2 regions of the Corynebacterium occultum genome follow, and region 2 is predicted to be linked to the other one. Evidence: predicted binding sites of a transcription regulator. Region 2 holds the regulator's gene; the other holds the start of a gene.
What was found. The regulator LexA, encoded in region 2, represses DNA repair genes until DNA is damaged. The targets are predictions, from matches to a motif close to CGAACANNTGTTCG.

Region 1 (11,135 bases), 1.6 Mb from region 2:
TTCCTCTCCTTTGTCGCGCTCCCCTTCTTGCCGGTGAACCAAACCCAGTCCTCATTGAACTGGCCGCAGAATGACAACCTGGGCAGCGTGAACGCCCCCCTGGTGTCCTATGCGCCAGAGGAGTTCAGCGCCAGCGTCCCGATCGCGGCCGCCGAGGCGCTGAACGAGGGTCAGAGCATGATCCTGGGCACCCTGCCCCAGGACAGTACTGACGCCACCAGCCGGGGACTTTTCGTCCGCGGTTATGAGGACAGCATGGTGGTCACCGTGCGTGACCGCGTGGTTCTCGAGGTCACCGAAGAAGAACTCAACGATCTGCCGGAGGAGGCGGTCCTGGAGGTCTCCTCCACCGGCACCGAAACCACCGCCGAGATCCCGGGTGCCCGGGATGAGGACGGTGATCCGCTCCGCGGGGTCGTCGATGAGGATGTCCGCCCCCAGGTCACCGGCATCTACACCGAGATCGAGGACAGTGCGGAGAACTTCACCGCACTGAGCGAAGCCGGCCTGAACGTTGACCTCGAGATCAACTCCCGCTTCACCTCCACTCCCTCGGTGATCAAGTACATCGCGATGTACGCCGGCCTGATCCTGCTGCTGGTCTCCCTCTGGTGTCTGCACCGCATGGACAAGCTGGATGGCCGCAGCAGTCGTCGCTTCCTCCCCGAGAAGTGGTGGAAGCCGAAGGTCCTGGACGGCCTGGTCGGAGCCATCCTGGTCTACTGGCACATGATCGGTGCCAACACCTCCGATGACGGCTTCATCCTCACCATGGCCCGGGTCTCCGAGAACGCTGGCTACATGGCCAACTACTACCGCTGGTTCGGAGTGCCGGAGTCACCCTTCGGCTCCCCCTTCTACGACATGCTGGCCCTGCTCACCCAGGTGTCCACCGCCTCGGCGTGGATGAGACTGCCCGCACTGATCTCGGGTCTGGTCATCTGGCTGGTGCTCTCCCGGGAGATCATCCCCCGACTGGGTGCCGGTATCAGTGGCCGGAAGGTGGCCTACTGGTCCGCCGCCTTCATGTTCCTGGCGTTCTGGCTGCCCTATAACAACGGCACCCGCCCGGAACCGATCATCGCGATGGGTGCGCTACTGACCTGGGCCTCCTTCGAGCGTTCGATCGCCACCGGCAGGCTCTTCCCCGCGGCGGTGGGCACCATCATCGCCACCCTTTCCCTGGGTGCCGGCCCGACCGGATTGATGGCGGTGGCTGCCCTGCTGGCCTCCCTGTCCCACCTGATCCGGATCGTCAACCGTCGACTGCCACAGATGGGTGCCCCTCAGGGTTCCTCCCGGGGCACGGTATTCACCGCCGTCTTCGCCCAGATCGCCCCCTTCCTGGCGGCCGGCACCGGCATCCTCATCGCCGTCTTCGGCGACCAGACCTGGGCCACCGTCATGGAGTCCATCCGGGTTCGTTCCGCCAAGGGCCCCGCCCTCAACTGGTATGAGGAATGGGTCCGTTATGAGACCCTCATGCAGCCCACGGTGGATGGCTCCCTGACCCGTCGTTTCGCCATGCTGATCATGTTCTTCACCCTGATCGTGGTGTTGGCGACCATGCTGCGTAAGGGCCGCGTGCCTGGCTCCGCGAAGGGCCCCGCCCTGCGGTTGGTCCTGATCATCTTCGGTGCCATGTTCTTCATGATGTTCACCCCGACGAAGTGGACCCACCACTTCGGTGTGTACGCCGGTATCGCCGGTGCCCTCGCCGCCCTGGGCGCGGTGGCGCTGAGCTATATCGCGCTGCGTTCCAGTCGGGCCCGCACCCTGCTGATCGGCGCGGTGCTCTTCGTCATGGCGATCTCCCTGGCCGGTATCAACGGCTGGTGGTACATCTCCAGTTTCAATGTCCCCTGGTGGGACAAGACCGTCCAGCTCAAGGGCATCGAGTCCTCCACCGTAGTGCTGTTCCTCGCCCTGCTGGTGCTGCTGGTCGGCGTGATCCAGTCCTTCGTCTCTGATGTCCGGGCCGACCGAGCCGAGGCCCGGGGTGAATCCGCGGCCTTGGCTGCTGAGGAACAGGCCAAGCGCAAGCGTTGGGTCGGAGTGGCTGCCGCCCCCGTGGCGGTGTCCACCGCATTGATCACCATCTTCTCCCTGGTCTCCCTGACCAAGGGTTTTGTGGACCAGTACCCGGCCTACTCCGTGGGCCTGGGTAACTTCCGCTCCCTGGCCGGAGACCGGTGCAGCCTGGCCTCCGATGCCATGATGGAAACCAACACCAATGATTCTTTCCTCCGGGTGGCCGATGGTTCTGACTTCGGAGAATCCCTGGAAAGTGAGGATCACCGCGGTTTCGATCCGAATGGTATCCCGCCGACCATCAATGCTGAAGGGGTGTCCGTCTCCTCGACCAGTGCGATCTCCGACTCGGTGGATTCCGATGGCGGCAGTGAGGAGGCCACCGGACAGGAGACCGGCACCACCGGTGGTGTCCGCGCCACCGAGGGTGTCAATGGTTCCACTGCCCGCCTGCCCTTCGCCCTGGATCCTGCCGAGGTCCCGGTCATGGGTTCCTGGCGCCAGGGTGCGCAGCAGCCCGCCGAACTGAGCAGTACCTGGTATGAGCTGCCCGCCGCTTCCGAGAATGCACCCCTGATCGTGGTGTCCGCCGCCGGCCGTATTGAGCACCATGACATCAATGGTGTGAAGCAGGACGGCCAGGAGCTGCTCCTGGAGTACGGCACCATGGGCACCAATGGACAGGTCAGCAACCAAGGTGAGATGGAGATGCTTGACATCGGCCCAACCCCCTCCTGGCGCAACCTGCGTCTGCCTCTGGAAAACCTGCCGGAGGAGGCGAATGTGGTGCGGATCGTCGCCGCCGACCCGAGCCTGGACCCGGATCAGTGGCTGGCCTTCACCCCGCCGCGCGTGCCGGAACTAGCTTCTCTCAATGAGGTCGTCGGTTCCGAGAAGCCGGGTCTGCTGGACTGGTCCGTCGCCCTGCAGTTCCCCTGCCAGCGCACCTTCGACCACTTCGCCGGTGTGGCCGAGATCCCGGAGTACCGGATCTCCCCGGATCATGCCGGTAAGGTCACGCTGACCCCCTTCCAGGACTACGCCGGTGGTGGTGTGATGGGCACCTCGGAGGCCGTGAACTCCTCCTATGAGCTGCCCAGCTACACCCGCAATGACTGGCACCGCGACTGGGGATCCATCGAGATCTACGAGCGCCGACAGAACTCCCAGGGTGAGGTCCCGGCTGATGCCCAGATCGACTATGAGGAGATCAACCGCTCCGGGTTCTGGGACCCGGGCGAGATGATGATCGACTAGCTTCGCTTATCGACGGCCCCCGGTGGCCCGAGGGAGGCGGACCCCGCTGTGGGGTCCGCCTCCCTTTTTGTTCTTCCAGCCTGGCAACCTGTTCCGGCATTATCAGGCGGGATCAGGCAGAGAAAAAACCTCGAAAACAAGAGGGAACACTATTTATTTATGAAAAATATATTCAATAAATCTATTGCGACAGCCCTTTTCGGGGGTGATGTGCCGATCCAAAATCATGTCGCCACGGGCCCCTGAGCTGGTTTTTCAGCCCCCAGGCCGATCCCAAAGGCCACTGGGAGGCAAATTTTTTGCCTGGGAACTTGTAACTATTCGGATACTTTTAGAAAATCTAACTAGTTCTGAAGTGAAAAATGTGACAGATTCAAAAGCAGTACACCCCTACGAAAGGTTTTCCATGAAGCGCATCATTGCCCTCTCCGGAGCCGTCAGCCTCGCCCTCGCTCTCGGCGCCTGCGCCACCGACGAGGACGCCGGCACCACCACCACGGCAACTATGGAAGAGACCACCACCGAAGAGACGGCGACCGAGGAGGCCACCACCGAAGCTCCCGAGGCGAGCACCGACATCGTCGACACGGCCGTCGCCGCTGGCAGCTTCACCACCCTGGCCACCGCTCTCGAGGCTGCGGACCTGGTCGAGACCCTCAAGGGCCCGGGGCCGTTCACTGTCTTCGCCCCGACCGACGAGGCCTTTGATGCACTGCCGGAAGGCACACTGGACGAGCTGCTGGCAGATCCCACCGGGGACCTCTCCCAGATCCTGCAGTACCACGTCGTCTCCGGCGAGGTGATGGCCGCAGACGTTCTGGAGCTGGACGGCCAGACCGTCGAAACCATCCAGGGCTCCGATCTGACCGTCGAGGTCGAGGGTGAGAACGTCGCCCTGATCGACGCCGCCGGCAACCGCGTCAATGTCGTGGACACCGATATTGCCGCCTCCAATGGCGTCATCCACGTCCTGGACGGCGTGCTGATGCCGAACGCCTAAGCACTACCTGGCACCCACACCGCCCCGGCCCGACCCCCGCAATGGGGATCGGGCCGGGGTTCCGTTTTCCCACCCTTGCCAGATACCCCCATGGGGTATAAAGTTGAGGCTGATGGTGCGCCAAACTCGAAGGGCCCACACCCCCCATATGCTCAATAAAGAGGACTGATAACCCATGCCCCAGACTCAGGCACCACTTGAGTTGCTCCAGGTTGATCTTGGTGTCACCGGCATGACCTGCACCTCCTGCTCCTCCCGCGTCGAAAGAAAGCTCAACAAGGTCGAGGGAGTCGAGGCCAGCGTCAACTTCGCCACAGAGTCCGCGTCAGTGAAATATGACCCCACCAAGGTCGACACTGGGCAGCTCATCGAAACCATCCGGAACACCGGTTATGACGCCTTCGCAATGAAGACCGACACCACCGAAGAATCCCCGGGCCCCGGAGAGAACCTGATGGCCGGTGGCCAGAGTCAGATCGATGCCGCCCGCGAAGCCGAAGCCGCCGATCTGAAGCACCGCCTGATCGTCTCCGCCCTGCTGGCCGTCCCGATCATGTTGCTCAGCATGGTTCCAGCCCTGCAGTTCAACAATTGGCAGTGGGCCGTGCTGACCATGACCACCCCGGTCTACTTCTGGGGTGGCGCCCCCTTCCACCGGGCCACCCTGGTCAATCTGCGCCACGGTTCCTTCACCATGGACACCCTGGTATCTCTGGGAACCACCGCCGCCTACCTCTGGTCACTCTGGGCGTTGTTCATCGGCAATGCCGGCATGCCGGGCATGAAGATGGAGATGCATCTGTTGCCCTCCGCCTCGACGATGGATGAGATCTACCTCGAAACCGTCGCCGTGGTCATCGCTTTCCTGCTGCTGGGCCGCTGGTTCGAAACCCGGGCCAAGGGGCAGTCCTCAGAGGCGCTGCGCACACTGCTGGATATGGGAGCCAAGGACGCCGCAGTCCTCCGGGATGGTGCCGAGGTCCATGTCCCGGTCAGTCGACTCAAGGTGGGTGATATCTTCATCACCCGCCCCGGAGAGAAGATCGCCACCGACGGCACAGTCACCGAAGGGTCCTCCGCCGTGGATGAATCCATGCTCACCGGTGAATCCGTTCCCGTTGAGGTGAGCAAGGGTTCCAAGGTCACCGGCGCCACCCTGAACACCTCCGGCCGCCTACTGGTCGAAGTCACCCGTGTCGGCGCAGACACCACGCTGTCCCAGATGGCACGCCTGGTCACTGATGCCCAGTCCAAGAAGGCCCCGGTACAGCGCCTGGTGGACCAGATCTCCCAGATTTTTGTGCCCACCGTCATCGGTATCTCCATCCTGACCCTGCTGGCACATATCTTCTTCACCGATGCTGGCCTGGCACCTGCCTTCACCGCTGCGGTCGCCGTGCTGATCATCGCCTGCCCCTGCGCCCTGGGCCTGGCCACCCCCACCGCACTGCTGGTCGGAACTGGCAGGGGTGCGCAGATGGGTCTGCTGATCAAAGGCCCGGAGATCCTGGAATCCACCAAGAAGGTGGACACCATCGTCATGGACAAGACCGGTACCGTCACCTCCGGCGCCATGTCCGTCAGTGAGATCACCGCAGCACCCGGTTTCGAGGAGGAAGAGGTGCTGGCCAAGGCTGCCGCAGTTGAGTCCGCCTCCGAGCACCCCATCGCCCAGGCCATCGTCCGGGAGGCGGAACGCTCCGTCCCCGTACCTGAGGTCAGCGCCTTCAACAACACCGCCGGCCAGGGTGTCAGCGGCACCGTCGAGGGCCAGACTGTGACCATCGGCCGCCCTGCGGGATCCCTGGAACCCACCCTGCAGCACGCCTTCGATGCGGCTCAGGAACAGGGCGGCACCCCGGTGGTCATCCAGATCGAGGACAAAAATGCCGGAGTGATAACCATTCGTGACACCGTCAAGAAAACCTCCGCCGAAGCCGTCGCAGGATTGAAGGAACTGGGGCTGACCCCGATGCTGCTGACCGGTGATAATGCCGGTGCCGCCCGAGCGGTTGCGGCTGAAGTCGGCATCGACCCGGAGCATGTGATCGCCGAGGTCATGCCGGAGGAGAAGGTCGCCCAGATCGAAAAGCTGCAGGCCCAGGGCAAGAATGTCGCCATGGTCGGCGATGGCGTCAATGATGCCGCAGCACTTGCCCAAGCAGACCTGGGCCTGGCGATGGGTGCCGGCACCGACGTCGCCATCGAAGCCTCCGACATCACCCTGATGAACAATGACCTCCGCTCCACGGTGGATGCGATCCGTCTTTCCCGCCGCACCCTAGGCATCATCCGGGGCAACCTCTTCTGGGCCTTCGCCTATAACGTCGCCCTGATCCCGGTAGCTGCGCTCGGCCTGCTCAACCCGATGCTCGCCGGGGTCGCGATGGCTTTTTCCAGTGTGTTCGTGGTCCTCAACTCCCTGCGTTTACGTGGCTTCCGTTCCTCACATGGGGCCGCCGCCTAAACCCTGCTTATCGACGCCCCCCTGCCCACCACGGCCCGTGGTGGGCTTTGGCCGTTGTGGGGATTGTTTAGAAGGGTGGTTCCTCCTCCCGGGTTGTCTCCTCCGGGGTCGGGGCGGGTACGGCGTTTGTTGACCCGTTGGGCACGACGCTGCATAAACGACTGCGCAAACAGTGTGCCCGGCCGAGACAAAGGCCCCCGCGGGTGGGTGACCACCACATCACCATCCGGATAGGTCCAGCTCCACACCCCCTGCGCATCCATCACCAGGTTCAGGTCCCCACGGGTTTTCCTCAGGTGATGCCTGCGACACAGACACTGCAGGTTACTAGGGGTGGTGGGACCCCCGTCGGTGTGGTTGAGCACATGATCAACATCGCAGGCCTCGGCATCGATCCCGCAGTCCTCCGGCCCCCGACAGGTCCCGTCCCTGCCTTTCACGGCCCGGATGATTTCCTCGGTGGGTCGGTAGGTCAGGGTGGTGGTGTGGGCGGGGGGGTCCATGGTGCGGGTGTGGGTGATCCGTTCGGCCCAGCGTCGGGCCTGGCGGTCATCGAGGTAGCCGGCTCCTGCCAGATAGGTCGGGGTGTCACCGTCTGGTCCGTAGAGGTTGTACACCACCTTCGGGTTGTGCATCGTCCCGCGGAGCAGCCCCAGCAGGGCGTCATGCAGGGTGGTGTCTTCGGCGGTGGCGGTGGCCCGCAGGATGGTGTGGATGTCCAGGGCGTCATCGGCGGCGAGCACCGCCTGGATCTGGGTGTGTCCGGTGCCGGTGGTGCGGAAGTGGATGCCCAGGGCTCTTGGGTGGGTGTCGTGTTCGGCGGCCGGGTGTCGTGTTCTATGAGGAGGAGGCGTAAGGAACCGGCGGATGGTTGTCGGCCCCGGGAGGGCTTCCGCGGCTTTGGTGGGGGTGAGGAAGGTGGTGAGGTGCTTATCGACCTCGGTGATGATGTCGGGGTCGTCCACGGCGATCAGGGCGTGTTCGATGGCGCGCAGCCTGGGGTGGTCGAGCAGGCCGAGGTCGTGGTTGTGGGCAGCCAGCACCGGGTAGTGGCGCAGGAGTTGGACGATCGACAGCCAGGTCAGTGTGGTGGTTGTGCTCAAGGAGGTGCGGGCGGCGAGGTGGGAGGTGGTGGTGTCGATATCGGCGTCGTCGTCTGGGGTGACACTTGTCCAGAAGGTGAGGTCCTGGCGGTTGCGGTGGGTGGTCCAACAGGCGGCGGGGTCGGTGTGGCGGTAGTAGGGGTGTGGGGTGGTGTGCATAGGTGTTCCTGGGCAGGCTCGTGCATGGAATGCGTGTTCGATATCGAAGCTGGGACACGGGCAGGGCATGCCCACCACCCTGGGGGTGGTTCAACTACATAAGACCATGTGCGGCGCTGATCTGAAGGGGCACCCGTTCGGCAGGACTCACGCACATACACATTCGAATCAAGACTCCGCAGTAAAGATCAGGAAGCCTGAACCACCTCAGCTCCCTGACCTATCGAAATGCCTTCTAATACGCCCGTGTTAAACCGCCAGGGGCTTATCTTCAGGGCGCACCGCGACCGGCAAGGCACTCTCCCCCATCAGATCGCGGTCCACAGCCGCCGCAGCAGCACGGCCCTCTGCAATGGCCCAGACGATGAGGGACTGACCACGACCATTGTCCCCGGCGATGTAGATGGGGGCCTCGAAACCCGGGAAGCGGGGTGAAGCCTGGGCCCGGTATTCGCTGCCCCGGCTGATCCGACCACGGGAATCCGCCTGCAGACCCAGTTCACTGAAGAGCCCACTTCTTTCCGCACCACTAAACCCCAGAGCGATAAACACCAGATCTGCTTCGAGGTGGAAATCAGTTCCCGGTACCGGCACACGCTTTCCCTCAATGACCTCGATATCCACGCACTGCAGGGAACTCACCTGTCCATCCACCCCGTTAAAGGCCATTGAGCCAGCGTTGAAGAGTCGCTGGCCGAGGGGTTCACCGGGCATGCGGGTGGCCAGCCCCAGAGCCTCGATCTCGGCGGCAGATTCATCACCGCTGATGCGGTACTCCCCTTCCTCATGAGCGGTGGCCACCCGCTTGATCAGGGGGAACATCGGCCAGGGGGTTTTCGGGGAGCGGGTTGCCGGAGCCTCAGGACGGATGTCCACCTGGGTGACTGAGGCTGCGCCCTGGCGCAGCGCAGTGCCGAAGCAGTCCGTGCCGGTGTCACCGCCACCGATGATGATGACCTTCTTGCCGCGGGCGTCGATAAGCGAGCGGGGACTGTCACCCTCGTTGGATTTGTTCTGGGCGGTGAGGTATTCCATGGCCGGGTAGATGCCAGCGAGTTCGCGGCCCGGTACATCCAGGGGGCGCGGTACCGGGGTGCCGGTGGCCAGCACCACTGCGGAGAATCCGGCCAGGTCAGCCAGGGTGGGAGCGAAGGAGGTGCGGAAGTTCGTGCCCTCGGCACGCATCTGTTCCAGACGGCGGTCAATCCAGCGGTTCTCCATCTTGTACTCCGGCACGCCATAACGCATCAGCCCACCGAGGCGGTCATCACGTTCGAAGACGGTGACGCGGTGACCGGCGCGGGTCAGCTGTTGAGCGGCAGCCAGACCCGCGGCGCCGGAGCCGATGACGGCGACGCTCTGTCCGGTGTCCATGCTGGGTCGGATCGGGGTGATCCAGCCTTCCTGAAAGCCGTGTTCGATGATCTCCAGCTCGATGTTCTTGATGCTCACCGCATCATCATTGATGGCGAGTACGCAGGCACCTTCGCAGGGGGCGGGGCAGAGTCGGCCGGTGAATTCGGGGAAGTTATTGGTGGCGTGGAGTCTTTCCAGGGCTTCCTGCCAGCGGTTCTGCCGCACCAGATCATTCCATTCGGGGATGATATTGCCGAGCGGGCAGCCCTGGTGACAGAAGGGCACACCGCAGTCCATGCAGCGCGCGGCCTGCTGCTTGAGCTGGTCTTCACCGAAATTTTCATAGACTTCGCCGAAGCTCAACAGACGCAGCGGGACCGGCTTGTGGGTGGGTTCGCGTCGGGGGTAGGTGAGGAATCCATGTGGGTCGGCCATCAGTTCACTGCCTCTCTGATTGCGGGGCTGGTGTTGAATTCGAGTGTCACGCGGCGGTAGTCCCGCGGCATGATTTTGAGCAGGTCGGCGGCACGGAAGGGAGTCCGGGAGCCGGTCAGGCGGATGTGGCGGGCGATGGTCTCTTCGACCCATTCCACATCGGCAGGGTTGAGCTCCTCAATGTCGACCAGCTCGGGGTTGACCCTTCCCGGCAGGTCAGCGGAACGGGGAAGGTAGGCGATGCCGCCGGACATGCCGGCACCGAAGTTCGTGCCCACCTCACCGAGCACCACTACTCTGCCGCCGGTCATGTATTCACAACCGTGGTTGCCGATGCCCTCCACCACGGCGGTGGCACCGGAGTTTCGCACGCAGAAGCGCTCCCCCACCTCACCCCGGATGAAGAGTTCACCGGAGGTGGCACCATAGGCGATGACATTGCCGGCGATGATCTGCGGCTGGCTACCCTGCCGCTCAGCTTCCTTTCCGTCGGGGCGGATGGTGATCCGCCCGCCGGAGAGCCCCTTGCCCACGTAGTCATTGGCATCACCGTGGAGGTTGAGGGTGAGTCCGGCGGGGATGAAGGCCCCGAAGGAGTTGCCGGCGGCACCCCGAAAGTTGAGGGTGATGGTGCCCTCGGGCAGTCCCTGGGCACCTGTGGCGCGGGTGATGCGGGAGCCGAGCATGGTGCCCACGGACCGGTTGATATTGCTCAGCGGGTAGTTCAAGGAGAGCCGGGGGCCCGACCCACCCGGGACACCGGGGGTATGCGCATTCCCAGAGGCCCAGGTGGCTGCAGCGGTGATGATTTCCCTGGTGTCCGCGATCAGTTTATTGTCCAGGGACTTGTCCAGACTGTGGTCCTGAGGGATCGCATGCCGGATCTGCTGCCCGGGGAAGTTGCTGTTGGGCCGGTGGAAGATGGGGCTGAGGTTGAGCTTGGCTGCCCGGCCGACGTCCAGATCCCTGCACTGTCGCAACACCTGGGCCTGCCCGATGGCCTCATCCAAAGTGCGGAAACCCAGCTGGGCGAGGTATTCACGGACTTCCTGGGCGAGGAAGGTGAAGAAGTTGATCACGTGCTCAGCTTTTCCGGTGAATCTTTCCCGCAGCTTGGGGTTCTGGGTGGCGATGCCCACAGGGCAGGTGTCCAGGTGGCAGACCCGCATCATGACGCAACCTTCCACCACCAGGGGTGCGGTGGCGAAACCGAATTCCTCGGCACCTAGCAGGGCGGCGATGATGACGTCCCGGCCGGTCTTGAGCTGGCCGTCAGTCTGAAGGCGGACGCGGTCCCGCAATCCGTTGAGCAGCAAGGTCTGCTGAG
Region 2 (11,135 bases):
ATCGGCGCGGGCGGGAAGAATTGCCAGGGTGGGGTGTCCTGCCAGGTGGAGGGAATGGGCGACATTGATGCCCTTCCCACCGGGGGCCCGACGGCTGGCGACCAGACGCTGCACCTCCCCGCGCTGTAGTGGAGCGGAGAGTTCCAGGGATCGGTCGATGCTCGGGTTGGGGGTGAAGGTCAGGATCATGACGGTCTCCCGGAGAGTGAGTGGGTGTTGACTGAGCTGGATCCGGGGAGAGGCATCAGTGCGGATCAATGGCATTTTCCTTCGTTACTTGCCTGACAAGCGGAAGGCATACGGCAGTGATCGGCGCTGACCGCGACTACTATCCGGAGCATGGAGCCCAATCCCCGAAATAGTGTGGACCTTAATCCCTCAGGTATTAAAGTTCAGGGTACCGCCTGTGTATCCGGGATCGTCTACGGCCCCGTCCGCTGGGCCCATCACCGGCCCGACCTGCCGGTATCCGGGGAACTGATTCCCGAGGATGAACGGCAGACCGAATACGAGCGTCTTTTGGCCGCTGTCGATACCGTCGCCAGGCGCTTCAGAGAGCGTGCCGACGCCACGGGGGGAGAGGCCGCTGAGGTGCTGCGCGCCAATGCGGTGATGGCGGCGGATCCCGCCTGGTCAAAGAACGCGAAGAAGGCGATCAGCGCCGGTCACCCTGCGGATGTGGCGGCAGTCCGGGCAACTGCGAAGTTCAGCGGCATGTTTGCCTCCCTGGGTGGGGTGATGGCTGAGCGGATCACCGATCTGGAGGATCTTCGGGACCGCATTATCGCGGAGATCCGAGGCGAGCCGGAACCCGGTCTGCCTTCAATTTCGGAGCCGGTGGTGCTCCTGGCCGAGGATCTCTCTCCAGCGGATACGGCAACCCTGGAACCTGCCAAGGTACTGGCCCTAGTGACGATGCGGGGTGGGAAAACCAGCCATACCGCGATCATCGCCCGGCAGCTGGGGTTGCCCTGCATCGTCGGTGCGGGCAGGGAATTGTCCCGCTTCCAGGACGGCACCACAGTGCTTGTCGACGCCGATCAGGGGGTCCTGCACAGTGGGGTGGACCCCGAGGCCGCCCGGGCAGCGATGAGCGCCGCTGCTGAGCACACCCGGAGAATCACCCGGTGGGAAGGCCCCGCCCACACCACTGACGGTCACCGAATCAAACTTCTGGCCAGTGTGACCTCTGTGGCTTCGGCCCAGCAGGCGGCAGCCACCCAGGCTGAGGGGATCGGACTCTTCCGGACCGAGATCCCCTTCCTCAAGGCCCGCCGGGAACCCACGGTGGTGGAGCAGTCGCAGATCTATGCGGAAGTTTTGGCGGCCTTCCCTGGCCGGAAGGTGGTGTTCCGCACCTTTGATGCCGGTTCCGATAAACCCCTCGCCTTCCTGGATATGGCGGGGGAGGATAATCCCGCCCTGGGGGTCCGTGGCCTGAGAGTGGCTGAGGGGCATCCTTCTCAGCTGCAGAATCAATTAGATGCGATTTCCCTCGCTAGTGCAGAGAGCGGGGGACAGGTATCGGTGATGGCGCCGATGCTCACCACTGTCACAGAGGCGGAAAATTTCGCGATCCTCTGCCGAGAGCGGGGACTTTCCCCCGGGGCGATGATTGAGGTCCCGGCGGCAGCACTGATGGCGGATCTGATTCTGCCCCACCTGGATTTTGTTTCCATCGGCACCAATGACCTCACCCAGTATGTGATGGCAGCGGATCGGATGTCCCCAGAACTGGCAGAGCTGGCTGATCCCTGGCAACCTGCGGTACTGAGACTGATCCGGCATACCTGCCGGGAGGGGCAACGACTCGGCACCCCGGTGGGGGTGTGTGGGGAATCCGCAGCGGATACCTTATTGGCCTGCGTCCTGGCGGGGATGGGGGTCAGTTCCCTTTCCCCGGCGGCCGGGGCGCTTTCTGCGGTGGGGGAGCAGCTTTCCAGGGTCAGCATGGCGGCTTGCCAACGAGCAGCGGAAGCGGTGGTGCAGGCTGCAACGGCGCAGCAGGCCCGCGAGGTGGCGGCCCATCTGCTTGATGTCCCCGGGGCTCGATGATGTGTGGCCAGCGAGCGGAAGCCCCGCGCGGCTAACCGCCTGAAAGGCAGGGCTGGCCCGGGGCTCTTGAACAACCACAGGGGCGCCGGACTAAGCGGGGATCAGCTCAGTGAGCGATGATCACGTCAATCTCACGTTCCCGCAGGGCTTCGATGAAGGTTTCCGGAGCGCCCTCATCGGTGATCACCACGTCAATGTCATTGATGCCGGCGAAGCTGACCAGGTAGTCATTGCCCAGCTTCGTGGAGTCGCAGAGGACCACCACCTTGTGGGCATTGGTGACCATGGCTGCCTTGATGGCAGCTTCCTGAGGGTCTGCGGTGGAGAGACCATGATCCAGGGTCAGGGCATTAGTGCCGATGAAGGCGACATCGCCGCGCATCAGCGCCAAGGTGCGCAATGCGGTGTCACCCACCACGGCTTGCGTGATCGCCCGAACGCTGCCACCGAGCAGCTGCACCTCGGTCAGGCCTGCGTTGGCAAGGTTCAGGGCAGTGACCAGGCTATTGGTCACGATCGACCATTCCCGGGCGCGGGGTTGTTCGGTGATGAGGTTGGCCAGTGCCGTGACGGAGGTGCCGGCATCCAGGAAGATGCTGCCACCGACGGCGGGAAGCTGATCCAGTGCAGTGCGGGCGATCGCAGACTTTGCTGCGGAAGCGGAACGGAATCGGGTGTCCAGGCTGAATTCGGTGGTCTGGAAAGTCTGGCTGGCCACTGCCCCGCCGTGGACGCGGTGGACGATCCCCTCGCGATCAAGCACAGCCAGGTCACGACGGATAGTTTCGGCGGTTACTTCGAAGCGTTCTGCCAATTCGGTGACGTTGACACGCCCTTCAACAGCGGTCAACGAAGCGATCTGGCGACGGCGTTCCTCAGCGTACATCCAACTTCCTCGGTCCTTTAGGTCACACGGGCTTGAATCGATCCATTAGTTTCCGATTCTCCCACTTTCACCGGCAGTAGCAGGGGACCTGGCTCCGTCGCACCCCTCTCCGGGGTGAGGATAAACCTGGGCCCGGCACAAAAAATCATCTCTGAGCTGGTTAAATATCTAATTGGAAAATTTTTGGGTGGCAGACTCATGCGGGCATTTTCAGATGCCATCCGGGGGTGGGAAAGGGGATTGCCGACCCCTTGCTGGGGTCGCCCTAAAGCTTGCGCATCACCGAAACCACCTTGCCCATGATTTCGGCGTCATTGCCGGGGATCGGGGAGAAGGCGTCATTGTGGGGCAACAGCCAGACTCCGGTGGAGTCCTTGTGGAACTCCTTGACGGTGGCCTCGCCCTCGATGAGGGCTGCCACGAACTCCCCTTGTTCAGCCACCGGCTGGGAACGGACGACCACCCAGTCGCCGTCAAGGATGCCGGCATCGCGCATGGATTCCCCCACGACCTGGAGCATGTAGAGCTCACCTTCGCCGACGATCTCCACGGGTAACGGGAAATAGTCCGAGACATTTTGCTCGGCGAGGATCGGGTTGCCTGCCGCAATTGAACCGACCACCGGGATGTAGCTGGCGGAGCTGGCGTTGGCGGGGATCTCAGAGTCTGCTGTGGCCTTGGCGGATCTGTTGTTCCTGGGAATTTCGGTGCCGGGGAGATGGCGGACATCCACCGCACGTGGCTTGTTGGGGTCACGGCGCAGGTAGCCCTTCTTCTCCAGCTCCTTGAGCTGGTAGGCGACCGAGGAAGTGGACTGCAGGCCGGCGGCATCACCGATTTCCCGGATGCTCGGCGGGTAACCCCGCAGGACCACCGCATCCTGGATCACCTGAAGGATCCGGCGCTGACGGTCGGAGAGGTCCACCATCGGGTTCTTGCCGCTGGCGGCGGTCTTCGAAGATGTTGCCTTGGCTCTGGCGCGGGCCATGTCGAAAGCTCCTTAGGTTTGGACCTGCGATGGTCCGTGGTCGGCCGTTTCAGCTGGGGTACCTCGTGGCTACGAGGTGGGGTGTTCGAATCAGTTGGCCTTGATCTGGGCGAACGCTGCCCCATCTGCATTCGAATTTAACACGAATGTTCGAGAAAGGGGAGTCTTATTCTGGACAAGTGTTCGAGAGCGTGTTATAAATCGAACAGAAAAATGTATTCGAACACCTGAACTAAAGTTGTGGTGAAGTGGTGGGGCGGGTGCCTAAGATTTCCCATGAACGAAAGGATCCGATGATGAGCATCTCCCTTAACCGTGTTCAAACAGCGAAAATGAGCCCTTCCCTCAGCTCGGGAATTGTTCCTGCTGCAGCCGTGTGGGAGCCGAAAGAGGGGGTTCCGCACCTTTCGTCCGGGGTTGGGGTGCGGCGCCTTTCCCGCCAAAATCGAACAGGAGAACTAATCCCAGGTGAGCAGGTTTCCAAAAACCGGGACAAGCTCCCCAAGGTCCTGCAACTGGGGGAGGCCGCCCAGGCATACCTTGCGGGAGTGGCTTTCGGACTATTGCTGGTTCTCGGCCTGTTGTTGGGTGCCAGCCTGGAGGAACCGATGCCGACTTCGACCTTGCCGATCAGTGAAAGGTCGGTCTCGCTCGGTTGATCTGCACAGGGGTACGCTATGAAGTTGGTGCGTGCCAACCGCTTCCGCCCCGGCCGTCCTTGTAGAGAGGTTCTGAAACTCCCGTGTACTGCCCCTTCTGTCACCACGATCATTCCCGGGTGATCGACTCCCGCGTCATTGAGGCGGGTTCCGCCATCCGACGTCGCCGGGAGTGCAGCTCCTGCAAGGGTAGATTCACCACCATTGAAAAAGCTGTGCTGCTGGTGATCAAGCGTAATGGTGTCACCGAACCCTTCAGCCGCGACAAGGTCATCACCGGAGTTCGTCGTGCCTGCCAAGGTCGCGATGTCTCCGATGACGCCCTTAAACGGTTGGCACAGGAGGTTGAGGAGTCCGTCCGCGGGCACGGTAGTTCCCAGGTGCATGCTAATGAGATCGGCCTAGCCATCCTGGAACCGCTACGGGAGCTGGATGAAGTTGCCTACCTTCGTTTCGCTTCGGTCTACAAGTCTTTCGAGAGTGCCGAGGATTTCGAGTCTGAGATCCGGCTGATGCGCCGCCGCTCCCGCACCCAGCCCTGAGTCGGAGTGTTAACCCGAGGCTGCGCACGAGTTCATGGTCACTCCTGAGGACACTGCCGAAAAGTTGGGTGGGGAGCCGTGAAGCCTCAGTTTTTCATCATCCCGATGGCTGCTGTGTGTCGACGTTCGCGGGCCGTCTCGAACTGCGCTCGTCAAGTTTTTGAGACAGCTTGATTGATTTTTCTTCTTACGCTGCTGCTAATCCATACTGCTGTTGATACGAGGCCAAAGCATTCGCCGGCGACAGTCCCTGGTTATTACTGTGAGGCCGGCGCCGGTTGTACCATCCCTCGATATAGTCCATCACCGCGGTCCGGGCTGACAGGTGATTCTTAAAGTCATAATGGCGATACATTTCGGTCTTTAGGTGAGAGAAGAAATTCTCCGCCACTGCGTTATCCCAGCACACCCCGGTCACTCCCATCGACTGGGTGATCTTATTGCCGGCACACCACGTCTGAAATTCCCCGGAGGTGTATTGAGATCCTCTATCCGAGTGAAAAATTGCACCCTCGGGATGAAGACGCCCATGATCACGGGCCATGGCCAACGCATTGGTAATCAATGGTGTGCGCATGTTTGAATCCATCGACCATCCCACCACCATTCGCGTGGCCAAATCGATCACAGTGGCCAGATATAGCCACCCTGAGCCAGTCTTTAGGTAGGTGATGTCACCAACGAGCCTGGTCCCAGGCACGGTAGCGATAAAGTCTCGTTTCCCGTGGCTGTCGATCATATGATTTTTAATATGCTCAGTCCGGGCTGCTGGGTCGTTGACCGTGGTGTTCTTCCAGGCACGCATCGCCCCTGGCACGCAGTCCTAATTCGTTCATAATTGCCCCCACGGTCCCAATGGACACTTTGACACCCCGTTGGTTGAGCAACGTGGTCAGCTGATCCCTGCCAGCCATGTGGTTACTGGTTTCAAACTCCTGGGCGACCTCGTCCTTGAGCTTCACATGCCTTGTGGCTGTGGGAGTCAGGCCCCCAGGCTTAGCCCAGCGGTAATACGATGCCCGGGATACACCCAACTTCCTGCACATCCAGGTAATAGGAAAGACGGCCTTCTCCTGCTCGATGAACGCATAGAAATCTTCTACAGGTGCTTCGCGGCAAAGAAGGCGCTGGCTTTTCCCAAGAACTCATTTTCTCGTTTCAACGCAGCGTTTTCTGCCTGCAGGGCCTTGTATTTCGCCCATTCAACTGGGCCTGGTTCATCCACACCAGCATCAGGGTGTTCAGTCTTCCAGGCTCTCACCCACGCACCCAGTGTTCCTTCTTTGATGCCTAACTCGGTGGCCACTTCTTTGATGGAGCACCCAGATGACACGACGAGTTGCACAGCTCCTGCTTTGAACTCTTCGGTGAAGATGCGGCGATTCGACATGGCACTAATTCTCCTAGACCCTGTCTCAAATCACCATACGGGCGCAGTGGATCTGTTGCGGTTGGCGTGGCAGAACACCGAGACCATCATCGAGGCACTTACCACCTTGGTGGGCAGGTATCCGGGTAAGAAGATTACCGTGGTGTGGGATAACGCGAGGTGGCACAGGTCAAAGAAGCTCCGCGAGCACCTGGGCGAAGGCACTGCGTTGGCTAACGTGCACCTGGTGTGGTTGCCACCGTATGCCCCGGATCATAATCCGATTGAGAAGGTGTGGAATGAGGCGAAAGCAGCGATCAGTAACCATCAGCGATTAGTCTTCGAGGACACCTGTATCGGGTTTGAGACGTTTATTGCGTCATTGACTTTTTCCTACCAGATCTGAGCTGGTGGGTGAAGCTTTTGTTTTGAGAGAGCTATAGCTTTTAAGGAGGGTGATTTCCTCGCTGGTAAGGGCAATCTTGAGGGATGCGACCATAGGTGAAAAGTCAACAACCCCGGTGGGGTGGATCAGTGGTCAAACACGCGCATCAGGAAGCTTTTGTTTTGAGAGAGCTATACGATGGCGAGCAAGGCAGACATCGCGTGTTACCTCGCGATCGCAGGCATGGCGCTCGGAACTATCGGCTTTATCGTGGCCACGGCAGGAACTGCCGCAGCATTCGATTTTGCTGGCACGAGTTATGTTGTCTCCGTGGGAGGAGTGGTCTTTGGCTGCGAATAGAGAAGAGGGTTAAAAGGTGGGAAGTAAAAAAGAAGCTGAGGGATCAGACCGCTCTGGTACAGCTTTGCTCAAAGCAGGTTTGTTTATCTCAACCGCTGGCCTGATCCTGTTGGTTGTCCGTCTTATGCTGGGGGACACCACGACCTTTGGTCTCCTTTCTAATGCACTGATCATCATTTCCGGAGTTGTCATTGCATGGAAATCGCTGCGCCGTGTCGTGCAAAAAAGTCAATAGCCGGTTAGTGAGAACGCGGCAATAGTTAAGCCCGGATCCACCGATGCAGTCCGGTCGGTAACGGCGTGGGAATAAGGGAAATGCCCTTCTGAACTGGGATAATACGACTTTTCTAAGGTCCGTATCCCCAATCCAGGAGGGCATCTCGTAGGTGCAAGTATCTTATACCCCCAAAACCTGTCAGTCGTCATTCGTCGACCCCCACCTCGTGTCGACCACCAGGCTGGTCCCGATCATGCGACTAGCCGATGATGCGAGCCTGCGCACGTTGTTTCAAGACCTGCTGAGTGTGCCCAGCGACAAAGGCGCGAATGCTGGTACCAAGATCGCCACCCTTGTCGCGGGCATGATCGCCGGTGCTGACTCGATCGATGACATGGATCAGCTCACTCTCCGGCGGCATGAGCAGACTCTTCACGCGGATGTGCGCCCCCTCAACACTGGGCTCGTTTCTGCGGTCGTTTACGTTCGGCCACATCCGCCAACTCGACGCGGTGGCTGCCCGGTTCCTGGCGGGTCTGACCGAACAGTGCATAAGCACTGGTCCTTACCGGTACTTCTACCAGTTATTATGCGACACCATCTATCGAGGTCCACGGCCATGCCACACGAGGCTCCGGCTTCGGATACTCAGGGGTCCGCGGACTCAACGCGCTGTTGGCCACAGTGTCCACGAAGGACTGCGCCCCGGTGGTCATGGCCCAGCAGCTGCGGAAAGGATCGTGTGGATCCCCATGCGGGGCCGGGCGTCTGATCGCTGATGCGGTGGACACCACCAGACGACTATCCGACCTGACGGACCGAAAGCTCCTGGTCCGGGCGTATTCCGCACGCTACGTGCACCCCAGTATCGGGCCCGAGTTCAAGCGCGACGCTGTCGCGCTCTACGAGAACTCCCCAGGTGCCTCGCTCAAGACCATCGCCGTGGACCTCGGCATCAACCGCGCCACCCTGCATAATTGGTTAAAGGAATATGGCACCGGGGCCCGCACCAAGATCAGCTCTCAAAGTTCACCCTCGCCGGCCTCAATAACTGAAGCTGAGCGGATCAGACAGCTGGAACGGGAAAACGCCCGCCTTCGGGAAGAGCGCGATATCCTGCGAAAGGCGGCCAAGTATTTTCCCGGCAAGAGACGAGACTTGTGACCGCTCTTCCGGTTCGTTGATGACACCCAGAAGAACCATTCGGTTAAGCGGATATGCGAGGTCCTGAAACTCAACAGGTCCTCGTATTACACATGGAAAAACAGCAGCTCAGTCCGGAGAAAACGACTTATATCCGACGCCATCCTCGGTGCCCGGGTCAAGACGGTCTTCACCGCCGAAAAGGGTTGTTATGGGGCCAAACGGATCACGGCTGAACTCAAAGACCAGGTTGATCAGGCCCCTGTGAACCACAAGCGCGTCGCACGAGTGATGCGGTCATTGGAGCTGTTCGGGTATTCGAAGAAACGCAAGGTCATCACCACCGTGTCGGACAAAACCAAGACAGTGTTCCCTGATCTCGTGGGCCGAAAATTCACCGCCGACAAACCGAATCAGGTGTACGTCGGCGACATCATGTACCTGCCGATCGCTGATGGGTCGAATATGTACCTGGCCACGGTCATTGACTGTTATTCTTAGCAAGGTTGGTGGGCTTTATCTATCGCAGACCACATGCGTACCTCCCTGGTGCAGGACGCGCTAAAAATGGCTAAGGGCCAGCGTGGAAACCTCACGGGTGCAATTTTCCACTCCGATCACGGCAGCGTTTATACCTCTCATGCGTTCCAGGACACCTGTAAGGACCTGGGGATCGAGGGCAGTCGATGGGATCCATTGGCGCCAGTGCTGGCAATGCGCTCGCGGAGTCTTTCAATGCCGCGCTGAAGCGGGAAGTTCTCCAGGATTCCAAAACGTTTAAGAATCAATTGCTCTGCCGGAGGGACGTGTTCCGCTGGTGTACGTAGTTCACAACACGGTGCGTCGGCATTCCTGGTGTAGATATCTCGCTCCTGCGGTGTTTGAGGAGCGTGGTTCTGTTATCCTGAGATCTGCTTCCTGCTTAAAACCCAGCGTCTACTATCCGGGGGTCGGGCCCTTGGAGTCCTACACCCGGTTCGTGGACAAGAGAGTTTCCTCACTGCCGGGGATTCAGCGGATCAACTCCACGCTGGTGACCAAGAACATCGTCATCGACCGCGCTTACCCGACCGACTAATTTTTCTTTGCCACCTGTCCTCGCAGGACTGTATCCTCCCAGCGTCGCGACAGCACCCCTCCTGAGTGTGTGGAAAAACCCCTGGGGCAGATGGAAAATCTGCCCCAGGGGTTGAGCCCTTTAAGCTCCACCCTTATTGGAGCTTGTCGATAGCCTTCTGGATACGGCGTTCAGATACCGGTTGGGCGGTACCTAAGCGTTGGGCGAAGAGACTGACCCGCAGTTCCTCGATCAACCAGCGGATATCCTTGACATCGCGCATCTTTTCCCGACCCCGGGGAAGCTTCTGAAGTTTCCGGTTCAGGTAGTCATTGATGCCGTCGATGATGTCCTGCCGGTCGGCATCCTTGTCCGGATCCCGCGGCATCTCCTCCAACCGGATCTGCATTGCCTGCAGATAACGGGGGAGGTGGCGCAGGTGTGACACCCCGTGCACGCTGATCGCCTGCGGGGGGAGCAGGAAACTCAACTGGGCCTTCATGTCCTCAATGGCCTCGCCGGTCCATTCCTGCAGTTCCTGCCGGAGGTTGGCATAGTTGACCAGTCCTGGTGCCAGTGCGACGATGGTTCGTCGGACTTCCCCAGGTACTTCAGGAGCAACCTTGCCCTTCAGTTGCTGGAAGCGCTCCGGATCGCGCACCGGACCACCATGGCGCAGCATGCCGTCCCGGATGGCGGCGATGCGGGCATCTTCAACCAACCCATCCGGGCCACCGTGCGGATAGTTGTCCACCGCGACGCGCTGCTGCAATGACAGCCCCTTGGTCATCTGCCTGGGGTTGACGCTGATCTCGCGCATCAACAGGGTCAGGGTGGCGGTCATCATGGAGGCATCTGCCTGCGCCTTGGTGGGCATGACTTTGACCGCGACACCCTCCGGAGTGGCCACCAGCGAAGGGTATGTGGTGACTTCATGCCCGTCGATCTTGGTGGTGACCTCCGGAGCGAGCACGCCGAGGGAATCCTGGGTCCATTCCTTGGCACTGGCGGTCTCTGCCTGGCGGCTGGCCTTGGACAGTGAGGAACGGATCTGGCCGGCCCGACGTTCCCGTAGGGCCGCGAGGTTTTTGTCGGTATCGGTGATTTTTCCGCGTTTATCGACGGCCGCGTAGGTCATGCGCAGATGTGGGGGCAGCGTAGTGGGCCGGAAATCCTCAGTGTTGATGCCGGTGCCACCGAGACCACGCAGTGCGGTGGCAAGCTGCTCCGTCACCGGGCTGAGGTAGGGACGCAGCACCGGCAGTGCCCGGGAGGCGAACTCCGGTGCCGGCACCACGGTGCGTCGCAATGCCTTGGGTAGGGAGCGGATCAACTCGGTCAGCAGCTCCTCCCGCAGACCCGGTACCAGCCAATCGAAACCCTCAGTGTCCATGCCTGCCAGCATCGGCACCGGGATCTCCACGGTCACGCCATCCTGGGGATGTCCGGGTTCGAAACGGTAGGAGAGGGGATA

Region 1: COCCU_RS01105 (HNH endonuclease signature motif containing protein) is a predicted target of LexA. The motif match lies at 8,044-8,057, and genes of this name have one in related genera.

What each region holds. Positions count from the first base shown of each region.
Region 1 is NZ_CP046455.1:237,549-248,683, reverse strand. It holds gene COCCU_RS01120 (arabinosyltransferase domain-containing protein) at 1-3,288, shown strand, start outside; gene COCCU_RS01115 (fasciclin domain-containing protein) at 3,695-4,288, shown strand; gene COCCU_RS01110 (heavy metal translocating P-type ATPase) at 4,464-6,755, shown strand; gene COCCU_RS01105 (HNH endonuclease signature motif containing protein) at 6,752-8,017, opposite strand; gene COCCU_RS01100 (glutamate synthase subunit beta) at 8,267-9,808, opposite strand; gene gltB (glutamate synthase large subunit) at 9,808-11,135, opposite strand, start outside.
Region 2 is NZ_CP046455.1:1,787,837-1,798,971, reverse strand. It holds gene COCCU_RS08395 (1-phosphofructokinase family hexose kinase) at 1-189, opposite strand, end outside; gene ptsP (phosphoenolpyruvate--protein phosphotransferase) at 340-2,055, shown strand; gene COCCU_RS08385 (DeoR/GlpR family DNA-binding transcription regulator) at 2,162-2,941, opposite strand; gene lexA (transcriptional repressor LexA) at 3,207-3,869, opposite strand; gene COCCU_RS08375 (hypothetical protein) at 4,226-4,588, shown strand; gene nrdR (transcriptional regulator NrdR) at 4,672-5,130, shown strand; partial or broken gene COCCU_RS08365 (IS3 family transposase) at 5,318-6,520, opposite strand; partial or broken gene COCCU_RS08360 (transposase) at 6,558-6,905, shown strand; gene COCCU_RS08355 (hypothetical protein) at 7,261-7,479, shown strand; partial or broken gene COCCU_RS14685 (IS1380 family transposase) at 7,631-8,331, shown strand; partial or broken gene COCCU_RS08345 (IS3 family transposase) at 8,317-9,523, shown strand; gene hrpA (ATP-dependent RNA helicase HrpA) at 9,816-11,135, opposite strand, start outside.